DNA from 3 places in the Pseudomonas sp. FBCC-B545 genome. Region 2 is predicted to be linked to each of the others. Evidence: riboswitches for the same ligand, from Rfam matches in the RefSeq annotation. Region 2 holds a riboswitch; each other region holds the start of a gene.

What was found. Region 2 has a riboswitch for cobalamin ahead of NMB39_RS09785 (ABC transporter substrate-binding protein). Riboswitches for the same ligand answer to the same signal wherever they lie in the genome.
Region 1: it holds a riboswitch for cobalamin, as region 2 does, so the genes downstream of both, cobW (cobalamin biosynthesis protein CobW) here and NMB39_RS09785 (ABC transporter substrate-binding protein) in region 2, are expected to answer to the same signal.
Region 3: it holds a riboswitch for cobalamin, as region 2 does, so the genes downstream of both, cobO (cob(I)yrinic acid a,c-diamide adenosyltransferase) here and NMB39_RS09785 (ABC transporter substrate-binding protein) in region 2, are expected to answer to the same signal.

The regions. Positions count from the first base shown of each region.
Region 1 is NZ_CP101441.1:3,490,084-3,500,507, reverse strand. It holds gene NMB39_RS16280 (M10 family metallopeptidase C-terminal domain-containing protein) at 400-1,788, shown strand; cobalamin riboswitch at 1,912-2,111, shown strand; gene cobW (cobalamin biosynthesis protein CobW) at 2,205-3,266, shown strand; gene cobN (cobaltochelatase subunit CobN) at 3,269-7,033, shown strand; gene NMB39_RS16265 (magnesium chelatase ATPase subunit I) at 7,030-8,028, shown strand; gene NMB39_RS16260 (vWA domain-containing protein) at 8,082-8,684, shown strand; gene NMB39_RS16255 (DUF1853 family protein) at 8,798-9,745, opposite strand; gene NMB39_RS16250 (NAD(+) kinase) at 9,892-10,424, shown strand, end outside.
Region 2 is NZ_CP101441.1:2,107,734-2,118,157, reverse strand. It holds gene uvrB (excinuclease ABC subunit UvrB) at 1-1,246, opposite strand, end outside; gene NMB39_RS09825 (amino acid aminotransferase) at 1,590-2,786, shown strand; gene NMB39_RS09820 (hypothetical protein) at 2,885-3,094, shown strand; gene ptrR (putrescine utilization regulator PtrR) at 3,217-4,089, opposite strand; gene NMB39_RS09810 (aldehyde dehydrogenase family protein) at 4,193-5,584, shown strand; gene NMB39_RS09805 (protealysin inhibitor emfourin) at 5,623-5,928, opposite strand; gene NMB39_RS09800 (M4 family metallopeptidase) at 5,957-7,018, opposite strand; gene NMB39_RS09795 (DNA/RNA non-specific endonuclease) at 7,153-8,082, shown strand; partial or broken gene NMB39_RS09790 (outer membrane lipoprotein carrier protein LolA) at 8,091-8,180, opposite strand; cobalamin riboswitch at 8,204-8,397, shown strand; gene NMB39_RS09785 (ABC transporter substrate-binding protein) at 8,502-9,512, shown strand; gene NMB39_RS09780 (FecCD family ABC transporter permease) at 9,509-10,424, shown strand, end outside.
Region 3 is NZ_CP101441.1:1,784,640-1,795,063, forward strand. It holds gene purM (phosphoribosylformylglycinamidine cyclo-ligase) at 1-962, opposite strand, end outside; gene NMB39_RS08330 (DUF2066 domain-containing protein) at 1,316-2,356, shown strand; gene NMB39_RS08335 (AI-2E family transporter) at 2,416-3,489, shown strand; gene hda (DnaA regulatory inactivator Hda) at 3,694-4,398, shown strand; gene NMB39_RS08345 (C40 family peptidase) at 4,608-5,237, shown strand; gene NMB39_RS08350 (C40 family peptidase) at 5,382-5,921, shown strand; gene NMB39_RS08355 (PQQ-dependent sugar dehydrogenase) at 6,071-7,384, opposite strand; cobalamin riboswitch at 7,484-7,729, shown strand; gene cobO (cob(I)yrinic acid a,c-diamide adenosyltransferase) at 7,811-8,422, shown strand; gene NMB39_RS08365 (cobyrinic acid a,c-diamide synthase CobB) at 8,419-9,810, shown strand; gene bluB (5,6-dimethylbenzimidazole synthase) at 9,807-10,424, shown strand, end outside.

The DNA.
Region 1 (10,424 bases), 1.4 Mb from region 2:
GAGCGATTACGTCAAATGGCGGAATGCGCTGCCAAGGCAACGAGAGAGGTGGCCCTGTACGCGTCCACAATCTTTATTTACTTGTCGTTAGCGAATGCAGCGGAACATGAGCTTTTACATGTTTCAAAAGGAAGAAAGGTTATTCTTTCTGTTGCCGAAATATAAAAATATATTGTATGGGTGTAAGTGGGTTGTTCGGGCTTTTACTTACTTTTCAATAGGTTGTTGAGGCGGTATGTTCAGTGAACTAATGCTCCATTCGTAGCTTGGTTATTTAGAGTGATGCAGGCGTTGAATCGTTGGGCAAGCTGTCCGGGAACGCTTTTTGCGTTTCTCCCTACTGATGCTCGTGGTTGTGGTTTTGTCTCCCTTGAATAGTCAAAATTGATGGTGCCCATTGTGCAGATAACCAACAGCGTGCAACGCTCCTATAACCCGTCCGTAGAGGCTCAACAAAACAGCTCTTCCGATCCCACGTTGCGTAAGTTCGACCCGCATTTGAGGCCAATACCGGGTCTTGATAAGCCGGTTTTTACCGTGGACCAGATCGCCCAGCACCTCACCCGGGACGGCCGGAAATGGAATGACAGCAATGGTGATGGCGTCACGCAAGTCTCCTATACATTCGATACCCACGGACAAGGGGAGACTGCGTTCAATGCCACCCAGAAAAGCCAGGCCAGACTGTCCATGCAGTCCTGGGCCGATGTGGCGAACGTGTCTTTCGAAGAGCGTACTGGCCGTGGGGAAGGGCACCTGGCTTTTTCCAACAGTGAGGTGCCCCGGGTTGCATTCGCCCAATTGCCAGGTGGAGACGGTAAAGTCCTCATGAATCCCCGTTTTGGCACGAATGCTGCGCCTGCACTTAACAATCACGGCCGATATACGCTTACCCATGAAATAGGGCATGGACTGGGGCTTTTGCATCCAGCGGACTATGACAATAGCGGCGATTCCACCTACCCCAGTTACTATCGCGACGCCGTCTATGCCCAGGATACTCGTGGCCATACTGTCATGAGCTACTTCGATGCCAACTTAAGTGGTCAGAACCTTAAGGGAAGGTACTCTGCTGCACCATTGATGGGTGATATTGCTGCTGCCCAGCGGGTATATGGTGCCAACTATAGAACACGTAATTCAGACACCACCTACGGTTTTAACTCCAATTCGGGTCGAGACTATTATCAACTCGATCATCCCAGGAATACGGCATTATTCTGCGTGTGGGACGGTGGAGGTAACGACACATTGGATTTTTCCAGATATCGCCAAAACCAGACCGTCAACCTCAACGCTGAATCCTATTCCGATGTTGGAGGGTTACGGGGGAATGTTTCTATTGCCAAAGGCGTTACGGTTGAAAACGCAATCGGCGGTTCTGGTCATGATGCGATCATCGGGAACGATGCGGACAATGTGCTCAAGGGGGCAGCGGGCGCCGATTGGCTGAGGGGGGCAGGGGGGGCGGATACCTTTGCTTATGACCACGCCAGCGATTCCACGTTGGAAAATCCTGACCTGATCATGGACTTTGAGAGTGGCACCGACAAAATCGACATTTCGGTCTTGTTGAAAAACGCCGGTATTGGCGCCTTGACGTTTGTAAGGCGGCTATCGGGCGAACCTGGTCAAGCTGTTCTGGGTTACAACCGCCACACCAACCAGTCGAGGTTGGCTATTGATCTGACGGGCAACGGCCGTTTTGACTTTTTTCTCAAAAGCCACGGTCCGATAAATACACCCGACATCATTAGTAATGTTCCGGTTAAGTGGGCCTATTCCTAAAAAAGAAGCAGCATGCCAGCGGCTAGGGAGTAGTCGCTTCAACAGGCCGGCCGCTGCCTGTGTGGTTTCGGCGTTTCTCGATGTCGGATGAGCGATCAACATTGACCCGTTCTCCCGCACTGCGTAGCCTTGCCCGTTCGAGGTTCTTCGGCCCAGGCCGAAGCTAAGAAGGGAACGCGGTTCAAGCCGCGGCTGCCCCCGCAACTGTGAAGGGTTCAGTTGACTGCCACGCCACTGCCGAGACGGCGGGAAGGCGCAGTCAGCGTTGGTCGCAAGACCTGTACGCCCCAAGCCAGGAGACCTGCCTCGTCACTGATTTTCCAATTCAACCGGGCGGGGTGATCCGGTGACGAAATCCGCTGCTGCGCGCCGCCGCAGGGCCTGTCGTCCCGTATGCCCGCCCCAAAGGGCATCCGATGAAAACACTGGCCAAACTCCCTGTCACCATCGTCACCGGCTTCCTTGGCTCGGGTAAGACCACCTTGTTGCGTCATATGCTCGACAACGCCCAGGGCCGTCGTATTGCGGTGATCGTCAACGAATTCGGCGAGCTGGGCATTGACGGTGAAATCCTCAAGCAGTGCGCCATCGGTTGTACCGAAGAAGAAGCCAATGGCCGCGTGTACGAACTCGCCAACGGTTGCCTGTGCTGCACCGTGCAGGAAGAGTTCTTCCCGGTGATGCGCGAACTGGTTGCCCGTCGCGGCGACCTTGACCATATCCTCATCGAAACCTCGGGCCTGGCCCTGCCAAAGCCACTGGTGCAAGCCTTCCAGTGGCCGGAAATCCGCAGCGCCTGCACTGTCGACGCAGTGATCACCGTGGTCGACAGCCCGGCCGTGGCCGCCGGCACCTTCGCCGCGTTCCCGGATCAAGTCGACGCCCAGCGCAAACTCGACCCGAACCTGGACCACGAGTCGCCATTGCATGAACTGTTCGCCGATCAACTGGCCAGCGCCGACCTGGTGATCCTCAACAAAGCCGACCTGATCAGCGCCGAAGACCTGGCCCGCGTGCGCCTGGAAGTCGCCGAGGAGCTGCCGCCAGCAGTGAAGGTCATCGAAGCCAGCAGCGGTCGCCTGCCGTTGGACGTGCTGATTGGCCTGGGCGCAGGCTCCGAGGAGCACATTGACGCTCGCCACAGCCATCACGATCATCATCATGAAGGTGAAGACGATCACGATCACGATGCCTTTGACTCGATCTCCATCGACCTGCCCCAAGCCGAAGAAGCGCTGTTGCTCGACGCCCTGGCTCAATTGGTGGTGCAGCACGGCATCCTGCGCGTCAAAGGTTTCGCCGCGATCCCGAACAAACCGATGCGCCTGTTGATCCAGGGCGTGGGCACGCGCTTCGACAAACACTTCGACCGTGCCTGGGGCTTGGAAGAAGCACGTACCACGCGCCTGGTGCTGATCGGCCAGGAGCTGGACGCCGCCGGCCTTGAAGCGCAATTGCGCGCTGCCCTCAGCGTTTAACCATGCACCTGCTCAGGACCCAACCCGGTGGTTTCGTCGCGGACGACAATATTGCCGACCTTGGCCAAACCCCTGCTGAACTGGTGATCCTGTGCAGCGGCGACTCCAGCCTGGCGCTGCTCGCCGAAGCAGCCCAGCAGTTGCCCGAGGATTACCCGAGTCTGCGCCTGGCCAATCCGATGCAGGTGCAAAACCATGCCTCCGTCGACCTGTACGTCGATGAGGTGTTGCGGCACGCCAAGGTGATTCTGATTTCCTTGCATGGCGGCATTGGTTACTGGCGCTACGGCATAGAGCGCCTGGTGGAACTGGCCGAGCGCGGCGTCACGCTGATTTTGGTGCCGGGGGATGACCGCCCCGACCCGGAGCTCAGCTGCCTGAGCACCGTTGATGCCGAACAGCGCGAGCGCCTGTGGCATTTCCTGCGCCAGGGTGGCCTGGGTAACGCGCTGGATTTTTATCATTGCCTGGCCAGCGCCCATCTGGGTCGCGACTATATATGGGCCGAGCCGCAAACCTTGCCGCGTACGGCGATCTATCACCCTGGTAAAGCCAATGCCCGCCTCAATGACTGGCAGGTGGATTGGCGCGCTGACCTCCCCGTGGCCGCCGTGCTGTTCTATCGCTCCCACTTGCAGGCGGCCAATACCGGCTTTATTGATGTGTTCTGCCAGCGCTTGCAGGCTGCGGGCCTCAACCCGTTGCCCATCGCGGTGGCCAGCTTGAAAGAGCCCGGCTGCCTCACGGCGGTCGAGGACCTGCTGGACGACGTGCAAGCCGCGGTAATCCTCAACACCACCGGCTTTGCCCAGTCCAGCCCCGAAGCCCCGCACCTGCGCCCGTTTCGTCGCAATATCCCGGTGATCCAGGCGATCTGCGCCCAGGACAACCAGCCCGGCTGGCAGGCCAGCGAACAGGGGCTCGGCCCCCGCGACCTGGCGATGCATATTGCCTTGCCGGAGCTGGATGGGCGCATCATCAGTCGGCCGATCAGCTTCAAGGACCTGGCCTGGCGCAGCGAGCGCAGCCAGTCGGACGTGGTGTGCTATCGCGCAGTCCCTGAACGCATGGACTTTGTCGCTGAATTGGCGCGGCGCTGGGTCGACTTGGCCCGGGTGCCGAATGCCGATAAGCGCATTGCTCTGATCCTCGCCAACTACCCGACCCGAGATGGGCGTATTGGTAATGGCGTGGGCCTGGACACCCCGGCGGCGGCGTTGAATATCCTGCGTGCCTTGCAATCTGAAGGCTACCCGGTGGCAGAGGTGCTTCCCGAGAGCGGCACCGCATTGATCCATGCGCTGCTCGGTGGAGTCACCAACGACCTGGACAGCCTCGACCTGCGCCCGTGCCACCAAAGCCTGGGCCTGGGGGATTACCAGGCGATGTTCGATCGCTTGCCGGCGTCCAATCGTCAGGCTGTGCTGGAACGTTGGGGCGCCGCGCAAGACGATCCCATGTTTCGCGACGGCCGCATGATGATCGCCGGCTTGCGCCTGGGCTTGACCTTCGTCGGCATCCAGCCGGCACGGGGTTACCAGGTGGACGCCAGTGCCGTGTACCACGACCCGGACCTCGTGCCGCCCCATGGCTACCTGGCGTTCTATTTCTGGTTGCGCCACACCTACGGCGCCCATGGCGTGATCCATGTGGGCAAGCACGGCAACCTGGAATGGCTGCCGGGCAAAGGCGTAGGCCTGTCGGAAAACTGCTGGCCGGATGCATTGCTCGGGCCGCTGCCGAATATCTATCCGTTTATTGTCAACGACCCAGGCGAGGGCGCCCAGGCCAAGCGGCGTACCCAAGCGGTGATCATCGACCACCTGATGCCACCGCTGACCCGCGCCGAAACCTACGGCCCGTTGCGTAACCTGGAGCTGTTGGCCGACGAGTACTACGAGGCGCAATTGCTCGACCCGCGCCGCGCCCTTGAGCTGCAAAAAGACATTCTCAAGCTGGTGCGCGAAACCCGCATCGACCAGGAGCTGGAGCTGGACAGCGAGGCTGACGCCGACATCTGGCTGCCGCGCCTGGACACCTACCTGTGTGACTTGAAGGAATCGCAGATCCGCGACGGTCTGCATGTTTTTGGCGAATCACCCGAGGGCCGCTTGCGCATCGGCACCTTGCTGGCCTTGCTGCGCATTCCCCGTGGCGATGGCCGTGGCCCGCAATCGAGCCTGCTGCGGGTACTGGCCAAGGCATTCGACCTGGGCTTTGATCCGCTCGATTGCGCCTTGGCCGAGCCCTGGACGGGACGGCGTCCGCCAGTGTTGCAGAAAATCGACGGGCAGTTATGGCGCACCGCCGGCGATACCCGCGAACGTCTGGAGCTGTACGCAGCGCGGCTGATCGAGCAGGCGCTGGAAGGTCCCCTCGAGCAGTTGGAAGAGCCCGGCTGGCAGGACGTGAAGTCGGTGATAGAAAGCCTGCGCATCGTGGTCGCGCCACGCCTGGACGCCTGTGGCCCAGCGGAAATGCGCGGCTTGCTGGATGCCCTGGGCGGGCGGTTTGTACCGGCAGGGCCCAGCGGTGCGCCCAGTCGCGGTCGCCTGGATGTACTGCCGACGGGGCGTAACTTCTTCACCGTGGATGTGCGCAACCTGCCGACCACCACGGCCTGGCGCATCGGTTTCCAGTCGGCCAACCTGATGCTTGAGCGACATCTGCAAGATCACGGCGACCACCTGCGCCAGCTTGGCTTGTCGGTGTGGGGCACCGCCACCATGCGTACGGGGGGCGACGATATCGCCCAGGCCATGGCGCTGATGGGCGTGCGCCCGGTATGGGCTACCGGCAGCCAGCGGGTGGACGATTTTGAAATACTGCCGATCAGCCTGCTGGACCGCCCGCGTGTCGACGTGACCCTGCGTGTGTCCGGGTTCTTCCGCGATGCCTTCGCCAACCTGATTCGCCTGTTCGATGCGGCGGTGCAGGCGGTAGCGGCCCTCGATGAACCGGATGACATGAACCCGCTGGCCGCCAAGGTGCGCAGCGAGCGCCAGGCGTTGCAGGCGTCGGGCCTGGACTTAGAGGTCGCGGCGAAGCAGGCCGGCTGGCGCATCTTCGGCGCCAAGCCCGGTGCCTATGGCGCAGGTGTGCAGGGCGCCATTGACGGGCGCCTGTGGCAGAGCCGTGAAGACTTGGCTGAGATCTACCTGAACTGGGGCGGTTATGCCTACGGTGGGTCCGACGAGGGCACCGCCGCCCGCGAGCAATTTGCCCAGCGCTTGAGCCAGGTGCAGGCGGTATTGCAGAACCAGGACAATCGCGAGCATGACCTGCTCGACTCCAATGACTACTACCAATTCCAGGGCGGCATGCTTGCCGCCGTGGAAACCCTGAGCGGTGACAAGGCCGCCAGCTATCATGGTGACCATAGCCAGCCGGACCTGCCCAGAATCCGTACCTTGAAGGAAGAGCTGAACCGGGTTATCCGCGCCCGCGCCGCCAACCCCAAGTGGATCGAAGGCGTCAAGCGCCATGGCTATAAGGGCGCGTTCGAAATGGCCGCGACCGTGGACAACCTGTTCGCTTTCGACGCCACCACCGCGCTGATCGACGATCATCAATACGCGCTGCTGGCCGATGCCTACCTGCTCGACCCTGACACCCGCGCCTTTGTGCAGCAACATAACCCCGACGCCCTGCGGGACATGACCGAGCGTATGCTCGAAGCCCAGCAGCGGGGCATGTGGCAGGAGCCGGGGGCGTATCGCGAGGCGTTGGAAAACCTGTTGCTGGATATAGAAGAAGACAGCCGATGACTGAGACTCCCCATTTCCCGCTGTCCGCCGTGGTCGGCGCCGACGAGCTGAAACTGGCGCTGTGCCTGACTGCCATCGACCCGAGGATCGGCGGCGTGCTGATCGAAGGGCCGCGGGGCATGGCCAAGTCGACCCTGGCCCGTGGCCTGGCGGACCTGCTGGCCAGCGGGCAGTTCGTCACCTTGCCTTTGGGCGCGACCGAGGAGCGGCTGGTCGGCACCTTGGACCTGGATGCAGCACTGGGCGAAGGCCGTGCGCAGTTTTCCCCCGGCGTGTTGGCCAAGGCGGATGGCGGTGTGCTGTATGTGGATGAGGTCAACCTGTTGGCAGACCACTTGGTGGACCTGCTGCTGGACGTGGCCGCCAGCGGCACCAACCTGATCGAACGTGACGGCATTTCCCATCGCCATTCGGCGCGCTTTGTGCTGATCGGCACCATGAACCCGGAGGAGGGTGAGTTGCGCCCGCAACTGCTCGACCGCTTCGGCTTCAATGTGGCGCTGAGCGGGCAGACCTTGCCTGCCGAGCGCGGGCAGATCATCCGTCGTCGCCTGGATTTCGACACCGATCCAGCGGCGTTCTGCGCGCAGTGGGCTGAACCTCAGGCCGCCTTGCGCGAGCGCTGCACCCAGGCGCGGGCACGGCTCGACAGCATCCCGTTGGATGATCAGGCATTGGCCCGGATCACCGAACGCTGCTTTGCTGAAGGCGTCGATGGCCTGCGCGCTGACCTGGTCTGGCTGCGTGGCGCCCGTGCCCATGCGGCGTGGCGTGGCGCGTCAGCCATCGCCGAGGAAGATATCGATGCAGTGGCCGAGTTTGCCTTGCGCCATCGCCGTCAGCCGCAAACGCCACCGGCCGCGCCGCCGAATGAAGGGCAATCGTCGAAGCCGTCTGAGACCTCCCCTGGCCAGGGCCAATGGGGCGATATGCCCGCACCGGCCTTGCCCACCGGCGCACGCCGCGATGTGCCGGCCTGGCCAAAAAAGCCCTAGGCATCCGCCCCCGACCTGACGCGGGGGCGGATGCCCGGCCCCAGGCGGGCAGACTGGACAACGGCAGGCAGGGCAAGGCGCGCAGCGCACAGCAGGGCACGATCAATTGGCCGGGCACTTTGCTCGACGGCCGGCCGCAATCCCGGGACGATTTGCTGTTTCACCTGCGTAGTCGTTCAGCGCCTGAATTGTGGTTGGTGATCGTCGATGCCTCGGCGTCGACTCGGCGCCATCGCGCGTTGAGCGATGCCAAGGGTTTGTTGGCCCAGCTGTTTGACGATGCTTACCGGCAACGGGCGCGCATGGCCTTGCTGACGGCAAGCGGCGCATCGCCGAAGTGGCAGGTGCAAGGCCTGAAGGCTGCCAAAGGACTGGCGGGTTGGCTGGAACAACTCGGTGCCGGCGGCGGCACGCCATTGCTGGCGGCACTGGCCGAGGCCGGGGAGTGGCTCGCGGCGCGGCGCAAGCGCTATCCGGTGGAGCAACAGAAGTTGCTGGTGATGACCGATGGGCGGCTCAAGGCAATTGACGCATTGCCGCGATTGGAGTGCCCGGGATTGCTGATCGATATTGAGCGTGGGCCGATCAGGTTGGGGAGGGCTCAAGAGCTGGCGATGGGGTTGCAGTTGGAGTATCGGCATATCGATGATGTGTAGTGCCTTGGCCATCGCCATCGGGAGCAAGCCCCCTCCCACAGGGGAATGCGGTGTGCTCAAAATGTGGGAGGGGGCTTGCCCCCGATGAGGCCTTCAAATACCCCACAGCTTCATCAGCCCGCCCCCGGCACATTCGGCCAAAGATCCGCCACCATAAACAACCGTTCCGCTTCCTCCCACTCCTCACCGCTCTGCACCATCCGCACCAGCAACTGCGCCGGGGCCATCGGGTCCAGGTCCGCCAGCCAGCCTTGCATCTGTTCTTCACTCCACACCTCACCCGCCGGGTAATGCGCCGGTGCCAGCCAGGCATGGCGGGGTAAGGGCTGCCAGCGGCCGGGCGGGGTGGTGCTGACAAAGTCCCGCCAGTCGCGTTGATGCAGCCAGCGCCCGCGCAAATGCTGCGGGTGAGCGCCAAGGGGGGATTGCGCCGCGCCGGGCCAGGGGTAGAGCAGATAACCGCCCAACCACAAATGCGCATCGAACTGTTGGATATCCAGCGCCGCCAAGGCTTCGCGGCTCTCGGCACGTGCCGAGATCGGCAACTGGTGCTGGGCCAGGTGTGCCAACTTGCGGTCGAGCCGGTCATGGCAGCCAGGGCCAAGCCATTGCGCGGTGTCTTCGCCATCGCCGTCCTGGGGGCCCAGGTAGAGCTTGATCGCCAGTTCCAGGTGGTGCACGCCATCGCGGTCGCGCAGCAGCATGTCCAGCTCGCCCAGAGTATGCCCGGCGCGGCGGATCGGCAGGTTGGCGGCCAGCAATTCCACGCCCGGCGCATGTTGCACCGCGAACTGCCACAGGCGTTCGTAGTAGAGGCCCAGGCGCCGCGTGCGTGACAGGCTCAGCCATTGCTGCAAGGCACTGCTGTCACGGTCCAGGTCACGCAGCCAGGCTTCGAGCAAGTGGGGCGCCTGCACCCAGTCACTGCCGGCCAACGGATGGCGCTGCGGCCATGGTGTCTGCGCGAGCATCGGCGGGGCGAGTATCACCCACGCCAGGTCGCGCACCTCGGGGTGGCGCAATTGACGGGGCAGGGCGTGCAAGTCAGGGAACACTGTCATGGTCCGAGCATAGCCTTTTCAGACGTGCGCAAGGTGCCTGAGAACCATTGTCATCAAGGCTCTGCGGCGACAAAGGATTTTGCCTGAGACGGCCTTTCGCCCATAATCGTTCTTTTTGGTCGCACCCCACACCCCGCAGGAGCCCCATGGAGCAATTTCGCAATATCGGCATTATCGGTCGCCTGGGCAGTACCCAGGTGTTGGACACCGTCCGCCGACTGAAGAAGTTTCTGCTCGAGCGCCACCTGCATGTGATCCTCGAAGACACCATCGCTGAAATCCTCCCAGGCCACGGCCTGCAAACCTCGTCGCGCAAGATGCTCGGCGAAGTCTGCGACATGGTCATTGTGGTCGGCGGCGATGGCAGCCTGCTCGGCGCCGCTCGTGCGCTGGCGCGGCATAACGTGCCGGTGCTGGGGATCAACCGCGGCAGCCTGGGGTTTCTGACCGATATCCGCCCCGATGAGTTGGAAGTCGAAGTGGCCAAGGTGCTCGACGGCCATTACCTGGTGGAGAACCGCTTCCTGCTGCAAGCCGAAGTGCGCCGCCACGGCGAGGCCATTGGCCAGGGCGATGCCCTCAACGATGTAGTGCTGCACCCGGGCAAGTCCACGCGGATGATCGAGTTCGAGTTGTACATCGACGGCCAGTTCGTGTGCAGCCAGAAGGCCGACGGCCT
Region 2 (10,424 bases):
GGCCAGTCGGACGCACCAGCTGCTCGATTACGCGGCCGGCATGCTCGGCTTCATAGTTACCGGGCGTGGCGGACACAAAGATGGTCTGCGGGCTGATGGCCTCCCATTCATCGAAGCGCATCGGTCGGTTGTCCAGTGCCGACGGCAGGCGGAAACCGTATTCCACCAAAGTCTCTTTACGCGAACGGTCGCCCTTATACATGGCGCCCACCTGCGGCACGCTGACGTGGGACTCGTCGATCACCAGCAAGGCGTCCGGCGGCAGGTAATCGTAGAGGGTTGGCGGCGGCGCACCGGACTCGCGACCCGAAAGGTAGCGCGAGTAGTTTTCGATGCCGTTGCAGTAGCCCAGCTCCAGGATCATCTCCAGGTCGAAGCGGGTGCGCTGCTCCAGGCGCTGGGCTTCCACCAGCTTGTTGTTGGAACGCAGGTATTCCAGGCGCTCGGCCAGCTCGACCTTGATACCCTCGATGGCGCCCATCAGGGTTTCCCGCGGGGTCACGTAGTGGCTTTTCGGGTAGAAAGTGAAGCGTGGCAACTTGCGGATCACTTCGCCGGTCAACGGGTCGAAGGCCGACAGGCTTTCGACTTCATCGTCGAACAGCTCGATGCGAATCGCTTCCAGGTCGGATTCCGCCGGGTAGATATCGATCACATCGCCGCGCACCCGGAAGGTGGCGCGGGCGAAGTCCATGTCGTTGCGGGTGTATTGCAGGCTCGCCAGGCGCCGCAGCAGTTCGCGCTGGTCGAGTTTGTCGCCGCGGTCGACGTGCAGCACCATCTTCAGATAGGTTTCCGGGCTGCCCAGGCCGTAGATGCACGACACCGTGGTCACGATGATCGCGTCCTTGCGCTCCAGCAAGGCCTTGGTCGCCGACAGCCGCATCTGTTCGATATGGTCGTTGATCGATGCATCCTTCTCGATAAAGGTATCGGAGGACGGCACGTAGGCTTCGGGCTGGTAGTAGTCGTAGTAGGAAACGAAGTACTCCACCGCGTTGTTCGGGAAGAACGCCTTGAACTCGCCATACAGCTGCGCGGCCAGGGTCTTGTTCGGCGCCAGCACCAGGGTCGGGCGGTTGATCTGGGCGATCACGTTGGCGATGCTGAAGGTCTTGCCTGAACCGGTCACCCCGAGCAGCGTCTGATGGGACAGGCCGGCCTCGATGCCTTCGACCATCAGGCGAATGGCTTCCGGCTGATCGCCGGCGGGTTCAAAACGGGTGACGAGCTGGAAATCCGACATAACGTACCTCGTGTAGTCACCCCAGACTCAACACCGCCAGGGACGAAATAGCTCAGCAACCCGCGATTAATCATCGCAGGTTGCAGGAAAAAACCATGATAGCTGTAGAAGTGGTGACGAATGTGATGGGTTTCAAGGCTATCCTCCTACAAGACCTTTCCCTTCAATGTTGCAATAAGACTAACGGTCAACAAATAAACCGAAAAACATCGCCGAAAAGCCGTTTCGGTTGTCGCCCTCAGCCGTGATGGCCTCTATACTAGCTCCCCGTTTGTGCACCGCTCTAGTGCATTCGGCTGGAGCGCGACACGTCCCTCCCTTCCCCCATAGAGCTGCCGCAAAAATGAGCCTGTTTTCCGCTGTCGAAATGGCACCACGCGATCCAATCCTGGGCCTCAACGAAGCATTCAACGCCGACACACGAACCACCAAGGTCAACCTTGGCGTGGGCGTTTACTGCAACGAGGAGGGGAAAATTCCACTCTTGCGTGCCGTTGCCGAAGCGGAAGCCATTCGCGTGGCGCAACACGCCGCCCGAGGCTACTTGCCGATCGACGGCATCGTGGCCTACGACCAGGCCGTGCAAAAACTGTTGTTTGGCGCTGAATCCCCCCTGCTGAGCGCTGGCCGCGTGATTACCGCCCAAGCGGTAGGCGGCACTGGCGCGCTGAAAATCGGCGCTGACTTCCTCAAGCAATTGCTGCCCAATGCCGTGGTCGCCATCAGCGACCCGAGCTGGGAAAACCACCAGGCGCTGTTCGAAAAAGCCGGTTTCCCGGTGCAGACCTACCGCTACTACGACGCTGCCACCCACGACGTCAACCGTGCCGGCCTGCTCGAAGACCTCAACGCTTTGCCCCCGCAATCCATCGTGGTGCTGCACGCCTGCTGCCATAACCCGACCGGCGTCGACCTGAGCCCGGCCGACTGGCAAAACGTGCTGGAGGTGGTCAAGGCCAAGAACCTGGTGCCGTTCCTCGACATGGCCTATCAGGGCTTTGGCGATGGCATCCACGAAGACGCCGCTGCCGTACGTCTGTTCGCTGAATCGGGCCTGACTTTCTTTGTGTCCAGCTCGTTCTCCAAGTCGTTCTCCTTGTACGGCGAGCGCGTGGGCGCGCTGTCGATCGTCAGCGAGTCCAAGGAAGAAAGCGCGCGCATCCTGTCTCAGGTCAAGCGTGTGATCCGCACCAACTACTCCAACCCGCCGACCCACGGCGCGGCCATCGTTGCAGCTGTGCTGAACAACCCTGAACTGCGTGCCCAGTGGGAAGCCGAACTGGCTGAAATGCGCTTGCGCATCCGCGGCATGCGCGAACAGATGGTGGCTGAGCTGGCCAAGGCGGCTCCAGGTCATGATTTCAGCTTCGTCGGTCGTCAGCGTGGGATGTTCTCCTACTCCGGCCTGACCGTTGAGCAAGTCACCCGCCTGCGCACCGAGTTTGGCATCTACGCACTGGATACCGGGCGTATCTGTGTGGCGGCGCTGAACCAGTCGAACATTGGTGCGGTCACACAAGCAATCGTTCAGGTGCTGTAAACCTGCTGGCGTTGCACAGAAGGGGAAGCCATGGCTTCCCCTTTTTTGTGCCCAGCCCCTAGACTGAACCTTGACCGCCCCTTTGCTGTGAGAGCCCTATGAGAAACGACGACCTGGATCTGCGTGCCGACCGCGACGAATTGCACGATTACGCCCCACGTGCACCGCAAGCCAAACGCCAGAAGAGCCTGGTGCTGCAAGTGGCGCTGGGGGTGTTCCTCGGTGGTCTGGCGTTGTGGCTGGTGCAACTGGGTGCGACGGCGATCATGGCCAAATTGGCCATGGGCACCTTCCAATTTGGCGGCTGATGAAGAACAAAATGTGGGAGGGGCGGTGCGACGATTCGACTTGCTCCCGATTGCATTCTTTCAGCCAAGTATTCGTTAGCTGAAACATCGCTATCGGGAGCAAGCCCCCTCCCACATTGAACTCAGGCGGCTGCCAGGCCGCGTTCTTCCAGCAGTTTTACGAAACTGTTCAGGCTCTGTGACACAGTGCCCCGGCGCCAGATCAGCCAGGTATTCAGTAAGCGGAAGCTGTCCGTCAACGGCCACACACTCACCGCCGCACACCCCGGCATACTCTCAAGCATGCTGCGCGGCATCAGCGCCAGCCCGGCCCCGGCGCTGACGCAGGCAAGCATGCCGTGGTAGGACTCGATCTCGAAGATCTTGCCCGGCATCGCGCCATCCTGTGAGAACCAGCGCTCGAAGTGGTGCCGGTACGAACAGTTGGAGCGAAACGTATAGATGTTTTCGCCATTCACATCCTGCCCGCGGGTGATCGGCGCGTGATGCAGCGGCGCAATCACCACCATCTCCTCTTCGAACACCGCCACGCCTTCCAGGGTGGAATGCAGCACCGGTCCGTCAACGAAAGCCGCAGTCAGCCGCCCGGACAACACGCCTTCAATCATGGTGCCCGACGGTCCCGTACTCAGGTCCAGCTCGACCTTGGTGTACTGCTGGTTATACGCCGCCAGCAAGGCGGGGATGCGCACCGCTGCCGTGCTCTCCAGGGAGCCCAGGGCAAACGCACCTTGGGGCTCCTCCCCCGCCACCGTAGCGCGGGCCTCTTGCACCAGGTCGAGAATACGCCGCGTATAACCGAGGAAATTCCAACCGGCCGGGGACAGGCGCAAACGGCTTTTCTCGCGGATAAACAACTCCACGCCCAGGTCCTGTTCCAATTGCTTGATGCGCGTGGTGAGGTTTGACGGCACCCGATGAATCAGCTGCGCGGCAGCGCTGATGCTGCCTTGCTCGGCAACGGCCTTGAAAATTTCCAGCTGCACCAGATCCACATCATTCTCCAATCGTGAATGTATTGCTTAATATTATTCAGTTTCCAGAAAAGATACAGCCCCGTACGCTGGCCCCATTCCACTTATTCAGCCGGACGGTGCCATGAACGCAATGACCCACCAGACCCACGCCTTGTCGATCAACCCCGCCAATGGCGAAACAGTCGCCAGCTATACCTATGAAACCGCGGCACAGTTGGACGCCGCCCTCACCCGTTCGGCCAGCGCGTTCCGCACTTGGCGCCGCCAGCCGGTCAGCCAACGCGCAGAATTGCTGCTGGCCCTGGCCGCCGCCTTGCGCGGGCAAGCCGAAGCCATGGCGCAAATGATCACCCTGGAAATGGGAAAGCCCATCGCCCAGGCCCGCGCCGAGATCGAAAAATGCGCCCAACTCAGCGAGTGGTACGCCGCTCATGGCCCGGCCATGCTCGCCCCTGAGCCGACCCTGGTAGACAACGGCAGCGCCCGGATCGAATACCGCCCGCTGGGCCCGATCCTCGCGGTGATGCCGTGGAACTTCCCGGTCTGGCAGGTGCTGCGCGGCGCCGTGCCGACCTTGCTCGCCGGCAACACCTACGTGCTCAAACACGCGCCGAACGTGATGGGCAGTGCCTATCTGATCCAGCAGGCGTTGCGCACAGCCGGTTTCGCTGAAGGCGTGTTCGAAGTGATCAACGTGACCCAGGACGGCGTGTCCAGCGCCATCGCCGACCCGCGCATCGCCGCCGTGACCCTCACCGGCAGCGTGCGCGCCGGTATCGCCATTGGCTCCCAGGCCGGCGCAGCATTGAAGAAATGCGTGCTGGAACTGGGCGGCTCCGACCCGTTTATCGTGCTCAACGACGCTGACCTCGACGCTGCTGTGCAAGCGGCCGTGATCGGCCGATTCCAGAACAGCGGCCAAGTCTGCGCCGCCGCCAAGCGCCTGATCATTGAAGCTGGGGTGGTAGAAGCCTTCACTGCCAAATTCCTTGAGGCCAGCCGCGCCCTGGTGATGGGCGACCCGACATTGACCACTACCTATATCGGCCCCATGGCCCGCTTCGACCTGCGCGACGAACTGCACGGCCAGGTCCAGGCGACCCTGGAAGAAGGCGCGACCCTGCTGCTGGGCGGCAACAAAGTCCCAGGCGCGGGCAATTACTACGAACCGACCGTGCTGGCCGGCGTCACCGATCAGATGACCTCGTTCAGACAGGAACTGTTCGGCCCCGTGGCGTCGATCATCACCGCCCGCGATGCCGAGCATGCTGTGGCCCTGGCCAATGACAGCGAGTTTGGCCTCACCGCCAGCATCTTCACCACCGACTCAGCCAAGGCCCGCGATATTGCCGAGCAACTGGACACCGGCGGGATATTCGTCAACGCGTTCAGCGTGTCAGACCCTCGGGTGGCGTTTGGCGGTGTGAAGAAAAGCGGGTTCGGCCGCGAGCTGTCGCACTTCGGCGTACGCGAGTTCTGCAATGCGCAGACAGTGTGGCTGGATCGCAAATAGCCAGACAGGGGCGACTGCGCAGCAACCCCAGTCGTGCATCAACTGCGGATGTGCCGTCGCACGCATTGCACCAACCCTTCCAACGCCTGCGACTTCACCGGCGCGAGCACACAGACCGTGTGCTCACGCTCGCCCTCCGCCACTGTCAGGGTGTAGTGCACTCGGTCGGGGTTACCGGCTTCGGGCACGGTGCTTTGTGGCAACTGAAAAAAATCCGAAGCTTCGATCAGTTGCCGCAATTCCTGCTGGTCCGGCTCGGGTAGCTTCTCCAGCTCTACCGTACGCGGCTTGGCCAGCCCCGGAAAAAACGCCGGCCCACCGCTTTCCTTGATTGAGATTCGCATGGCTGTTCCTCGCCGCCCAAGCGGCTGGTCAAACATTGATGCCCACGGCTTTCCACCCCTCCTTGACCGCTTTCTGTTCATCCTTGTTCGCGCCGTAAAGACCCCCGGCCACATCATAGGTAATACGCGCAAAACGCAGGAACCCCGAGTTCGGTCGCAGCCGCGCATCCCGCAGTGCGTCATACCAGATGCGCCCTGCACGCTCCCAGGCGAACCCGCCAATCTTGGTCGCCACCTGATAGAACGCGTGGTTGGGAATGCCGGAATTGATATGCACCCCGCCATTGTCCTCGTATGTCTGTACAAAATCATCCATGTGACCCGGCTGCGGGTCCTTGCCCAGCAGCTTGTCATCAAACGCAGTGCCTGGGGCTTTCATCGAGCGCAGAGCGGTGCCCTTGATCTTCTTGGTGAACAACCCTTTGCCGATCAACCAATCAGCCTCCTCGGCGGTTTGCTTCAACGCATACTGCTTGATCAGTGAACCGAACACGTCGGACAGCGACTCGTTCAACGCGCCGGACTGGTTGAAGTACATCAGCTTGGCCTCATCCTCGGTAACGCCATGGGCCAACTCATGGCCAATCACGTCGAGCGCCACGGTGAAGCGATTGAATAACTGCTGGTCACCGTCGCCGAAGACCATCTGGGTCGAATTCCAGAACGCGTTGTTATAGTCCTGGCCGAAGTGCACCGTGGCGTCCAGGGCCATGCCGGCATCGTCGATGGAATTGCGGTCGAATACCTGGTCGAAAAAATCGAAGGTCGCGCCCAAGCCTTCATAGGCTTCGTCCACCGCGGCATCGCCACTGGCCGGTTGCCCTTCGCCGCGGATCAGCTTGCCAGGCAGGCTGTCGGTGTTTTCAGCGCTGTAGATCGAGCGCTGTTTCTCGGCGCCCATGGCCAACGCCATGCGGGCTGGGCCCTTGGCGGGTACCGCGACCATGCGCAACGAGCGGAACGTGCTGTCCTTGGCGCGAGTGCGTAATGCGACTTCCCGTTGGGCTTTATCCCCGTGGCGGGCGATCTGGTCGAGCATATAGGGTGGGATCAGACAGAAAATCGGGTTGCGCGGCTGGCGAACACACATAAGCTGGCTCCTTTTTGGCGTGTGATGAACGTCCGGTAGCGGTTTCAGGATAGCCCTGTGTTCGCCACCTGGGCCAAATTGTCATGAGTTTGTGTTGCAGTGGTGTTTATCCGAGGCCCATAAGGAACATGCCCATGCCCGCCCGCACAGCCAAAATCGACCTTTCCCACCGCCCCAGGCTTTCCGACCTGCGCCCATTGGTCGCGCTCAGCCCCACCCTGCTGGAAGCCAGAACCGCGACACCGCGCGTCACCGCGGCCAAGGACCTCAAAAACCGCGATGGCTATGCCCATGATTTCCTCAGCGACTTCGTGGTGCCATGGCCCACGGTCGGCGAGCCACTGTCGAGCGACGTGCAACCCAAGCGCCTGGACTACACGCATTTCTCCATCACTATGTCGCGTTCCCGACGACTGGCGCTCTACGTGGGGGTGAATATCGACGGCTCAAAGCATGTGGACATCACGCGCAGCAACGACACTTGGGCCTACGATGGTCGCCTGCCCCTGGATGCGCAGGTAGGTGAAGACCTCTACGCCAGCAATGGCCTGGACCGCGGCCACCTGGTGCGGCGCCAGGACCCCAACTGGGGCGAGGAGGCCAACACCGCCAACTTCGACACCTTCCATTTCACCAACTGCTCGCCGCAAATGAGCGGCTTCAACCAGAAGACCTGGCTGGAACTCGAAGACTACATTCTTGACAACACCCAACGCTGGAAAGCCCGGGCCACGGTGTTTACCGGCCCGGTATTCGCCGATGACGACCGACTTTATCGTGGGGTGAAAATCCCCAAGGCGTTCTGGAAAGTTGTGGCCTACCTCGGCGACGATGGCAAACCCTCCGCCAGCGCCTACATGATCGACCAAAGCCGTGAGCTGGGGCAGCTCGACCTGGTGTTCGGCCAGCTTCGCACCTACCAGCGCAGCGTGATCCAGATCGAGCAACTGACCGGCATCCGCTTCGCCAACCTGGCCGACTATGACGGGTTCAGCAATGAAGAACGTGCGACAGGTACGCGGATTGAAGCGCTGATCCGCGGCCCCCAAGACATACGACTCTGAGAGCGGCCCATTGTAGGAGCGAGCTTGCTCGCGAAGCACCTGAGAGCGCTGCGGCGTATCAGGTTTCCCGCGTTATCGTTGACGACCTTCGCGAGCAAGCTCGCTCCTACAGGGGGTGATCGCTTACCATACCGCCGCCGGTTCCCGTATGGGACTAATAGGGAATTCGAAACGCCGCCCGCGACGTCAATCGAAACTGCCCCCGCAACTGTAGGTGCCGAGCCTGCTCCCCACTGCCACTGGACCCTGTCCGGGAAGGCGGGAGCGAGGCGACGACGCATCAGTCAGGAGACCTGCCGGCCCAGCAAAACCACTAACCGGCGGGGTGTCCGGGAAGGACATCCTTGCCTGCCCGATCGGCAGCGTTCGAGGCTGTATTTCCGAGCCGTACCGCCCCTGCTGCACTCGGAGATCACCCCATGCTGCCACGCGTTACCGCCCTGATCGCAGGCTTGGGTGCCTGTGCAATGGCCCAGGCCACGCCCACCCATTACCCGCTGACCCTGGAAAACTGCGGCAGTACCCTGACCTTCCAGCACGCGCCTGCACGCAGCGTAACCATCGGCCAGGCCGCCACCGAGATGCTCTACGCCTTGGGCGTGGGCGATAAAGTGGTTGGCACTTCGCTGTGGTTCAACAACGTGTTGGCGCAGTACAAGGCACAGGACGCCACCATCGAGCGCCTGGCCAACAACGAGCCGAGCTTCGAAGCGGTGATCGCCAAGCGCCCGCAACTGGTGGCCGCCGAGCTGGAATGGGTGGTGGGGCCACAAGGCGTGGTCGGCACCCGCGAGCAATTCCATGAGCTGCAGATCCCCACCTACCTGCTGCCCTCGGACTGCGAAGGCAAGGACAACCTGGTAGGTGCCGACGGCACGCGGCTGGAGCCGTTCCGCATCGACACGATTTATAAAAGCATCCGCCAACTGGCGCAGATTTTCGACGTCCAGGATCGCGGCCAGCAGCTCAACGACGAACTACAGGCGCGCCTGGCCAAGTCCATCGCCACCGCGCAAGGCAAAGGCTTGAAGCAAGCCAGCGCGCTGGTGTGGTTCTCCAGCGCCGAAATGGCCAGCGATCCGTACGTGGCCGGGCACAAGGGTATTCCGCAGTTCATGTTGCAAACCCTCGGCCTGCGCAATGTGGTGCAGTCCGATGAAGAATGGCCCGCCGTCGGCTGGGAAACCATTGCCAAGGCCAACCCGACGTTCCTGGTGATCGCACGCATGGATCGGCGCCGCTACCCCGCCGACGACCACGAGAAGAAACTCGCCTTCCTGCGCAACGACCCGGTGACCCGCAACATGGACGCGGTGAAAAACAACCGCATCATCATCCTCGATGCCCTGGCGCTGCAGGCCAGCCTGCGCACCTTCGATGGCCTGGAACAACTGGCCGCCGCCATCGACGGCTACGACCTGCCGAAATGATACGGACCCTGCTCGCCCTCACACTGCTGTTGCTCGCCCTGCTCGCCGGCGTGGCCATCGGCGAGACCGCCATCTCGCCACAGGTGGTGCTCAAGGTGCTCGCCAACAAGCTGTGGGCCGCGGGCTTCGTGCTCGACCCCATCGATGAAGGCGTGGTGTGGAACTACCGCCTGACCCGCGCCCTGGTGGCCGCTGCCTGCGGTGCGGGGTTGGCGACCTGTGGCGTGATCCTGCAATCGTTGCTGCGTAACCCGCTGGCTGATCCTTACTTGCTCGGCATCAGTGCCGGCGCGTCGACCGGCGCGGTCCTGGTCGCCTTGATTGGTGTGGGCGGCGGGCTGGTGTCGCTGTCGGCGGGGGCATTTGTAGGGGCAATGGCAGCGTTTGCGCTGGTGATCCTGCTGGCGCGGGCCAGTGGCTCGTCCAGCGGCACCGGGCAGATCATCCTCGCGGGCATCGCCGGCTCGCAATTGTTCAATGCCTTGACCGCGTTCCTGATCACCAAGTCAGCCAGCTCCGAGCAAGCCCGCGGCATTATGTTCTGGCTGCTGGGCAACCTCAGCGGCGTGCGCTGGCCGTCGGTGTGGCTGGCGGTGCCGGTGGCGATCGTTGGGCTGGCGGTGTGCCTGTGGCATCGTCGCGCATTGGATGCCTTTACCTTCGGCAGCGACTCGGCGGCGTCCCTGGGCATCCCGGTGCGTCGCGTGCAGTTTGTGCTGGTGGCCTGCGCTGCGCTGGTGACGGCGGTGATGGTGTCCATCGTTGGCTCCATCGGTTTTGTCGGCCTGGTGATTCCCCATGCGGTGCGCCTGCTGCTGGGCACCGGGCATTCGCGGTTGCTGCCGGCGAGCGCTCTTGGCGGCGCGTTGTTCTTGATTGCGGCCGATGTGCTGTCGCGCACCTTGATCAAGG
Region 3 (10,424 bases), 320 kb from region 2:
AACACGTTCAGCGCGGTTTCAACGTGCTCTTGCGCCACGCAGATGACCATGCCCACGCCGCAGTTCAGCACGCGGTGCATCTCGGTTTCGTTGACGTTGCCTTTTTCCTGCAGCCAATCGAAGACCGCCGGGCGCTGCCAGCTGGCCACGTCGACAATCGCCTGGGCGCCTTTTGGCAATACGCGCGGGATGTTGTCCAGCAGGCCGCCGCCGGTGATGTGGGCCATGGCCTTGACTGCGCCAGTGTCCTTGATCAGCTTGAGCAGCGGCTTGACGTAGATGCGGGTCGGGGCCATCAGCAGGTCGGTCAGTGGCTTGCCGTCGAGCTGGATGTTCTCGATGTCGGCGCCAGACACTTCGATGATCTTGCGGATCAGCGAGTAGCCGTTGGAGTGCGGGCCGGACGATGGCAGGGCGAGCAGGGCGTCGCCGGCCGCCACCTTGGAGCCGTCGATGATCTCGGCCTTTTCCACGACGCCGACGCAGAAGCCGGCCAGGTCGTAGTCTTCGCCTTCGTACATGCCTGGCATTTCAGCGGTTTCGCCGCCGACCAGGGAGCAACCCGACAGTTCGCAGCCGGCGCCGATGCCGGTCACGACCTGGGTCGCGGTCTCGACATTGAGCTTGCCTGTGGCGTAGTAGTCGAGGAAGAACAACGGCTCGGCGCCGCACACCACCAGGTCGTTGACGCACATGGCAACCAGGTCGATGCCGATGCTGTCGTGCTTGTTCAGGTTCAGCGCCAGGCGCAACTTGGTGCCCACGCCGTCGGTGCCGGACACCAGTACAGGCTGCTTGTAGCCGGCCGGGATTTCGCAGAGGGCGCCAAAACCGCCCAGGCCGCCCATGACTTCGGGGCGCGCAGTGCGCTTGGCGACGCTCTTGATGCGTTCGACCAATGCTTCACCGGCGTCGATGTCTACACCGGCGTCCTTGTAGCTCAGGGAGGGTTGCTTGCTCATGATCCAGGCCTTTAGGGGGGATTTCTGGGTAACGACCGAGCGGGCAGGCGCTTTTGGTAAAAGGCCCAGCCGTTGACGGTCTGCGAAGGCGCGCGATTTTATCAGGCTTGAGGGGCAGCGGCCATCCTCGGGCCGACGGGCAGGGCCATATAGGTAGAAAACCGCTGAAAAAATCCTGATCGGCTCTGCCTGGGTGGCTGTTAAGGTATAGCCTTGGATCCGCAATCGTTATGACAGCACCAAAACTTATCGAGGCCCCTGTGAATGTTTTGCTGGCTGGCGTGGTCACAGCCTGGCTAAACCGGTTTCACACGGTCTGTTCCAGCCGCTAATTTGTCGTTCGGGAATCTTCCATGCGTCTGTGTAAATTCTTCTTTGTAGGCTGCTTGTCGTTGGTCAGCCTGGCGAGCCATGCCGAAACCCTCAATGGCCTCTATCAAGTACTCGAGCCCGTCAGCAGCCAGTCGCCCCAAGAGCGCGACCAGGCCACCCAGCGTGCCGTGCAGACCCTGGTGATCCGCCTGACCGGCGACGCCAAGGCCGCTGACGGCCCTGGGCTGGCGGCGATCCGCAAGGACCCGCAACAAATCATCAGTCAGTACGGCTACGACGCAGGCCCACCGGAAAGCCTGCAAGTGGACTTCGACCCGGTCAGCACTGATCGCGCCTTGCGTGACGCGGGCCTGTCGATCTGGGGCAGCAATCGGCCGTCGATCCTCGGTTGGTGGCTGAACGATTCCACCGAAGGCAGCAGCCTGGTCGGCGATGGCCAGGCGGTTGCCCAGGCGCTGCGCCGGGCCGCGCAACACCGTGGCTTGCCGCTGCGTCTGCCACTGGGCGATCTGGATGAGCAGGTGGTTGCCACTGCGCCAAACCTCGAAAGTGCCGACGCCACACCCTTGCGCGCAGCCTCCGAGCGCTACGGTGCCGATGCTTTGCTCGCTGTGCACGCGCGCCAGGAAGGCAATCAGTGGCAAGCCAAATGGCGCCTGTGGCTGGGCGACAAGGCCGAGCAGGGCACTGCCCAGGGCGCTGACACTGCCGCACTGGCCGATGCTGTATTGCTGGCGGTCAGCCAAACGCTGGCGCCGCGCTTTGCGGTCAAGCCGGGGGTGAGCAGCGAGCAACTGCTTGAGGTGCAAGGCATGAACCTGGAGCGCTACGCCGCACTGGGCCGCTTGCTGGAGCCCTTTGGTGGTCAACCGCAATTAGTGGACGGCAATCGCATCGTGTATCGCGTCAATGGCAGCGCCGAGCAGCTGCGTACTCAATTGAGCCTTGCCAAGTTGCAGGAAATTCCCGCAGGTGAAGTCCCGGTTCAACAACCGCTGGTGGATGGCACGCAACCGGCGGCTGCACCTGAGCCCCAGGCGCAACTGCGTTTTCGTTGGTAAATGATGTTCCTCCTTCTATATAGAAGGAGGGCGTAGATAGATAACAGATGGAGTGGTTTATGGCGGATACGCGTCGTTGGGTGTGGCTTGGCGGGATTGTCCTGCTGTGCGGTTTTGTGTTCTTGCTGCATTCGATCCTGACGCCGTTTCTGGTGGCGCTGCTGCTCGCGTATCTGTTCGATCCCGTGGTGGATCGCCTGGAAAAAGCCGGTATGTCGCGCACCTGGGGTGTGGTCACGGTGTTTGCGCTGTTCACGCTGATTATCACGGCGCTGGTGCTGATACTGGTGCCGATGTTGGCCAAGCAGCTGTTTCGCCTCTATGAACTGGCGCCGCAGATGCTCGACTGGTTGCAGCACACGGCAATGCCGTGGGCGCAGTCCAAGTTTGGGCTGGCGGATGGTTTCTGGAAGTTCGACAAGGTCAAGGCGGCCATCAGCGAACATATGGACAAGACCACCGACATCGTCAGCGTGGTGCTCAGCCAGGCGACCGCTTCAAGCCTGGCGTTGATCGGCTGGTTGACCAACCTGGTGTTGATCCCGGTGGTGGCTTTCTACCTGCTGCGGGACTGGGACATCATGATGGCCAAGATCCGCAGCCTGCTGCCCCGTGACCGTGAAGAACGCATCGTCTCGCTGGCGGGCGAATGCCATGAGGTGCTCGGTGCATTTGTCCGCGGCCAATTGCTGGTGATGTTGGCCTTGGGGGTTATCTACGCTGCCGGTCTGATGGCGATCGGCCTGGAGCTGGGGCTGTTGATCGGACTGATCGCGGGCCTGGCGGCTATCGTGCCGTACATGGGCTTTGTGATTGGCATCGGTGCGGCGCTGGTGGCGGGCTTGTTCCAGTTTGGCGGCGACCTTTACCCGATGCTGGGGATTGTCGCGGTATTCATGGTCGGCCAGGCCTTGGAAGGCATGGTGCTGACGCCGCTGCTGGTGGGTGATCGGATTGGCCTGCACCCGGTAGCGGTGATCTTTGCGATCCTGGCCGGTGGCGAGTTGTTCGGCTTTACCGGCATCCTGCTCGCGCTGCCGGTGGCGGCGGTGATCATGGTGCTGGTACGGCATGTACACGACTTGTATAAGGATTCGGACGTGTACACGGGCATTGATGAGCCTGATTTGTAATCGTGATGTCACAAACCCGGCTCAGGCCGGGTTTGTCGTTTATGACGGCGGGTGCGTCAAACAATCCGCGTGAATTCACCAGGTTAACGCAAACCTTTGATTTTGCTTGTGGTCTGCTGCATTGTGCGCCCGGCGTCACGGGTATAAACTTTGCAAACTTTACATAGAGGCCACTAACGGTTCGATGGGAGCCGTTCAGTCAGCATGAAACCGATTCAGCTGCCCCTAGGTGTGCGTCTGCGTGATGACGCTACCTTTATCAACTACTACCCAGGCGCCAATGCCGCTGCACTCGGCTATGTCGAGCGGCTCTGCGAAGCCGACGCCGGGTGGACTGAAAGCCTGATCTACCTGTGGGGCAAGCATGGCGTGGGGCGTACCCACCTGCTGCAGGCCGCATGCCTGCGTTTCGAGCAGATGGGGGAGCCGGCGGTGTACTTGCCCCTGGCTGAGTTGATGGATCGCGGCATCGGCATCTTCGACAACCTTGAGCAGTACGAGCTGGTGTGTCTCGACGACTTGCAGGCAGTGGCTGGCAAAGCGGAATGGGAAGAAGCGCTGTTTCATCTGTTCAACCGCCTGCGCGACAGCGGCCGGCGCCTGCTGATCGCCGCATCGACTTCACCGCGCGAGCTGCCGGTGAAGCTGGCTGACCTCAAGTCTCGCCTGACCCTGGCGCTGATCTTCCAAATGCGCCCGTTGTCCGATGAGGACAAGTTACGTGCCCTGCAACTGCGTGCGTCCCGTCGCGGCCTGCACCTGACCGACGAAGTCGGGCACTTCATCCTTACCCGTGGCACCCGCAGCATGAGCGCGTTGTTCGATTTGCTCGAACAGCTCGACCAGGCGTCGTTGCAGGCGCAAAGGAAATTGACGATCCCTTTCCTGAAAGAAACCTTGGGTTGGTAAGTGGTTGATTTGCCATGGTTCGGCACTTTTCAGGCGCCAGAAAACCTGCGCTTGAGCCCAGCAGGCCACGCAGTAGCAGCGATAAATGGAATTACGGCTTAGATGTCATGGTCGAAATCAGAAGTCACATAGATCACGATTGAATTTGCAAATCGATGTGATAGAGGGCATAGTCTCGGCTTCTTTACACATCAGCCACGGTCGTGCCCATGCTAAATCGCTTCGCACCCCTCGTGCCTCTCGCACTCGTTACCCTGTTGTTTGGTTGCGCCTCCCACCCTCAGCAGGTGGTAGAGCAGCAGAAGCCACAACCACAGACTCAACAAAAATTCGTCGCCGCACAGTCTTCCACTGTTTATGAGGAAGAGTTGGCCACTGAAAAGGAACTGGCCGATTTCTCCGGCAGCAAGCCTTACCAGCTGCCTTTGCTGGCCGACAGTATCCTTGAGCGCGGCAAGTCCCTGATCGGTACACGTTACCGTTTTGGCGGTACCTCTGAAGCTGGTTTCGACTGCAGCGGCTTCATCGGCTACCTGTTTCGTGAAGAAGCCGGCATGAATCTGCCTCGCTCGACGCGCGAAATGATCAACGTGGATGCACCGTTGGTCGCACGCAACAACCTCAAGCCGGGCGATCTGCTTTTCTTTAGTACCAGTGGTCGTGGGCGTGTCAGCCACGCCGGTATCTACTTGGGCGATAACCAGTTTATTCACTCCAGCAGCCGCCGCAGTGGTGGTGTCCGGGTCGATAACCTGGGTGACAGCTACTGGAGCAAAACCTTCATCGAAGCCAAGCGCGCACTAGCAATGGCCCCGACTACGGTTACCGCTAGTAAGTAAAGTTAAAGTGATACTTGAAGTTTGACGTGTAAGCGCTAGAATCCCTGGACATTGTTGTCATCCGTTCGCGCGAGCTTTGCTTGCGCGTTCTGGTTTTCAACGTTCGGCAGCGAAAGCCGCATCCAGACCAGGATTGTTCTGCACATGTCGACCTCGGCCCGCCTGATTCTTATTGTTTGCGTCGCGCTGCTCAGCGCCTGCGCGAGCCGCCCACCGCCGCCCGCGCCTGTAGCGGTCAAGCCCAAGCCGGTGTTCAACTACGCCACCCAAAATTTCTCGCCTGCTGCCGAAGATGTGCTCTTCCGCGCCTTGGGCCTGGTTGGCACGCCCTACCGCTGGGGCGGCAACACGCCGGACTCGGGCTTTGATTGCAGCGGCCTGATTGGCTTTGTATTCCGCGACGCCGCCGGTATCTCCCTGCCGCGCACTACCCGCGAATTGATCGTGATGCGTGCCCAGGACGTCAGCGAGCAGAACCTGCAAACCGGTGATCTGCTGTTCTTCGCCACAGGTGGTGGTTCGCGGGTCAGCCATGCAGGGATTTATGTCGGGGAAGGGCGCTTTGTGCATGCGCCGCAAACCGGCGGTACGGTGAAGCTCGATACGCTATCCAAAGCGTATTGGCAGAATGCCTATCTGAGCGCAAAGCGAGTGCTGCCCGGGAATCTGGCACGCAACCCTTAAGTCGTACATAGATCCAAATGTGGGAGGGGGCTTGCTCCCGATAGCGGTGTAACCGTCAGCACATACTCAGCTGACAGGCCGCTATCGGGAGCAAGTCGAATCGTCGCACCGCCCCTCCCACATTGTTTTTGTGGTGTTTTTGAGATGGGTTACTTGGCTGCCGAAACCCGCCAAACCTTATTCCCCACATCATCGGCCACCAACAAATCCCCCTGCTGATCAATCACCACGCCGACCGGCCGACCCATGGCTTTCTCATCGCTGTTGAGAAACCCCGTCAGCACATCCACCGGCTGTCCTTTTGGCTGGCCCCCTTCAAACGGCACGAAAATCACCTTGTAGCCACTGTGCGGCTTGCGATTCCATGAGCCATGCTGACCGATAAACGCGCCGTTGCTGAACTGCGCGGGCAGTTTATTGCCCTCGGCGAATGTCAGCCCCAGTGAGGCGGTATGAGGGCCTACCGCGTAGTCCGGTGCGATGGCCTTGGCGACCTGATCAGGGTTTTGCGGCGTGACACGCACATCCACATGCTGGCCGTAATAGCTGAAGGGCCAGCCATAAAACCCGCCATCCTTGACTGAGGTGATGTAGTCGGGCACCAGGTCACTGCCGATTTCATCGCGTTCATTGACTGCCGTCCACAGCTTGCCACTCTGCGGTTCCCAGGCCATGCCGTTAGGGTTGCGCAGCCCGGAGGCGAAAATGCGGTGCTTGCCGGTGGCGCGGTCGACTTCCCAGATCGCGGCGCGTCCCTGCTCTGCCTCCAGGCCGTTTTCGGCGACGTTGCTGTTGGAGCCGACGCTCACATACAGCTTGCTGCCATCCTTGCTGGCCACCACGTTTTTCGTCCAGTGGTGGTTCAAAGGCCCGCCCGGTAAGTCCACGACCCTAGTGCCCTGGGCTTTGATCGCGGTTTCGCCCGGCTGATAGGGGAAGCGCAGCAACTTATCCGAGTCCGCCACATACAGGTCGTTGCCGACCAGTGTCATGCCAAAGGGCGAATTGAGATTCTCCAGGAACACCGTGCGGGTTTCGGCCACACCATCGTGATCGGCATCGCGCAGCAACGTAATGCGGTTCGGGCTCGGCACGCCGGCACCGGCACGGCCCATGACTTTTTCCATTACCCAGCCACGCACCCCTTTGGAATCGTCCGGCTTGGGTGGTGCATTGGTCTCGGCCACCAGCACGTCGCCGTTGGGCAGCACGTAGAGCCAGCGCGGGTGATCCAGGCCCTCGGCGAACGCGGCAACCTGAGTGCCGGCAGCGGCGGTGGGTTTGGCGCCCTCCGGCCAGCCAATGGCCGGGGCGATATTGACGGTGGGGACCAGGGTCTTGTTCGGCTCCGGCAGCTTGGGCGCAGGCCCGGTGCCGTCGGAGACCTGCAAGGTAGAGCTTTCACCGCAGGCGGTGAGGCCACCGGCGAGCATGATCAGTAAGGCGAGTCGGGTTTTATGCATGGTTTTCTCCTTGATACCTGTAAGGGTAGAGAAGCAGGGTGTACGGATGGTTCAAGTACCAGGCCAGCTTTAATTGACGCTCCACCCCCAACCCACTAACCTTCGCGGCTTGTTCCAGGTGCTCTGTGGCGTGCGCGTCGGCAGAGTGAAACAGGGAAGCCGGTGAGTGAGCGCACTTGTACACAGTGTTGCCGCGATTCCGGCGCTGCCCCCGCAACGGTAAATGAGTCAAGACGGTGCTGTTTGCCACTGTATCGCCCGCGATATGGGAAGGCGCGCCCTCGGCTGCTTCGATAAGACGCGCCACTCATGAGTCCGGAGACCGGCCTTGAACATTCAACAGCATCACGGTGGGCGATGCTTGGCTGTCTGTTTTTTCTTTTTTCCTGCCCGCCGTTTTTTGTCCAGCCCCAACGGAGAGCTGCCATGACCGATTCCCCCGACCGCGACGAACGCCACTTGGCGCGCATGCTGCGCAAAAAAGCCGTGATCGACGAGCGCATCGCCAATTCACCGAATGAGTGCGGCCTGTTGCTGGTATTGACCGGCAATGGCAAAGGCAAGAGCAGCTCGGCCTTCGGCATGCTGGCCCGCGCCATGGGCCATGGCATGCAGTGCGGTGTGGTGCAGTTCATCAAAGGCCGCAACAGCACTGGCGAAGAGCTGTTCTTCCGACGCTTTCCCGAGCAGGTGCGCTTCCATGTGATGGGCGAAGGCTTCACTTGGGAAACCCAGGACCGCCAGCGCGACATTGCCGCCGCCGAGGCGGCCTGGGCCGTGTCCCGTGCGATGTTGCAAGACGCCTCTATCGGCCTGGTGGTGCTGGACGAGCTGAACATTGCCCTCAAGCACGGCTATCTGGACCTGGACCAGGTACTCAGCGACCTGCAATCGCGCCCGCCGATGCAGCATGTGGTGGTCACGGGCCGCGGCGCCAAGCCCGAACTGATTGAAATGGCCGACACCGTCACCGAAATGGGCATGCTCAAGCACGCGTTCCAGGCCGGTATCAAGGCCCAGAAAGGCGTCGAACTTTGAATCAGCCTCGTCATTGCCCGGCCGTATTGATCGCCGCTCCGGCGTCCGGCCAGGGCAAAACCACCGTCACCGCCGCGCTGGCGCGTTTGCATCGCAACCTGGGACGCAAGGTACGCGTGTTCAAATGCGGGCCGGACTTTCTCGACCCGATGATCCACGAGCGCGCCAGCGGTGCGCCGGTGTATCAACTGGACATGTGGATGGTCGGTGAGCAGGAAAGTCGCCGTCTGCTCTGGGAAGCGGCAGGGGAGGCCGACCTGATCCTGATTGAAGGCGTGATGGGCTTGTTCGACGGCACGCCCTCCAGCGCCGACCTGGCGCGGCACTTCGGCGTGCCGGTACTGGGCGTGATCGATGGCACCGCCATGGCCCAGACCTTTGGCGCCCTGGCCCTGGGCCTGGCACGTTATCAACCCGACCTGCCGTTTGCTGGCGTGCTGGCCAACCGCGTCGGTACTTTGCGTCATGCCCAGTTGCTCGAAGGCAGCCTCACCGAGGGCTTGCGCTGGTACGGCGCGTTGTCCCGAGAGACCGGCATCGAATTGCCCAGCCGCCACCTGGGCCTGGTGCAAGCCAGTGAATTGAATGACCTCGATGTGCGCCTGGACGCCGCCGCCCAGGCCTTGGGCAGCAGTTGTGAAGTGGCCCTGCCGCCGCCCGTGACCTTTGCCGCGCCCGCAGTGATCGAGGCCGAGCCGTTGCTCGCCGGCGTGCGCATCGCCGTGGCCCGTGACGAAGCCTTTGCCTTTACCTACGGCGCCAGCCTTGACCTGTTACGGGTGATGGGCGCTGAGCTGAGCTTTTTCTCACCGATCCATGATCGCCAATTGCCGGAAGCTGACAGTCTGTATCTGCCCGGCGGGTATCCGGAATTGCACCACCAGGCCCTGTCGGCCAATGTCCCGATGCTGGAGGCCATCCGTGCGCATCACGCCGCCGGTAAACCGCTGCTTGCTGAATGTGGCGGCATGCTCTACCTGCTCGATTCGCTCACCGATGTGCACGGTTCTCGTGCTGAACTGGTGGGCCTGCTACAGGGCGATGCGGTGATGCAAAAGAAACTTGCAGCCCTGGCTCTGCAAAGCGTCGAACTGCCGGAAGGTGTCCTGCGTGGCCACACCTACCACCATTCCCTGACCAACACCGAATGGGCGCCGATTGCCCGCGGCCTGAGCCCCAACGGTGGGCGCGGTGCCGAAGCGGTGTACCGCCAAGGGCGGATGACCGCGTCCTACGTGCACTTTTATTTCCCGTCCAATCCTGGCGCGGTGGCCGCGTTGTTCGCGCCAGACCTTGAGACCGTTATCGCAGGCAAGCCAGCTCCCACAGTTGACCGAGTTGAAACCCAATCCAATGTGGGAGGGGGCTTGCCCCCGATGAGGCCATGACTGACAACGCCTTCCCCGAAGCCGACCGCCAGGCCGTCTACCGCGCCATCGCCGAACGCCGCGACATGCGCCACTTCACCGGCGGCAGCGTCGCCCCGGAACTGTTGCACCGCCTGCTCCAGGCCGCGCACCAGGCACCCAGTGTAGGTCTGATGCAGCCATGGCGTTTTATCCGCATCAGCGACCGCCCGTTGCGCAGCCAGATCCAGCAGTTGGTGGAAGAAGAGCGCGTGCGCACCGCGCAGGCCCTGGGCGAGCGCTCCGATGAGTTCATGAAGCTCAAAGTCGAAGGCATCAACGACTGCGCCGAGGTATTGGTGGCCGCACTGATGGATGATCGCGAGCGCCATATCTTCGGGCGCCGCACCCTGCCGGAAATGGACATGGCGTCTCTATCCTGTGCCATCCAGAACCTGTGGCTGGCGGCGCGAGTGGAGGGCCTGGGCATGGGCTGGGTGTCGCTGTTCGAACCCCAGGCGTTGGCCGAACTGCTGGGTCTGCCACCCGGCGCGAAACCCCTGGCCGTACTGTGCTTGGGGCCGGTGGCTGAGTTCTATCCGGCACCGATGTTGCAGCTTGAAGGCTGGACCGAGCCGCGACCGCTGAGTGACATG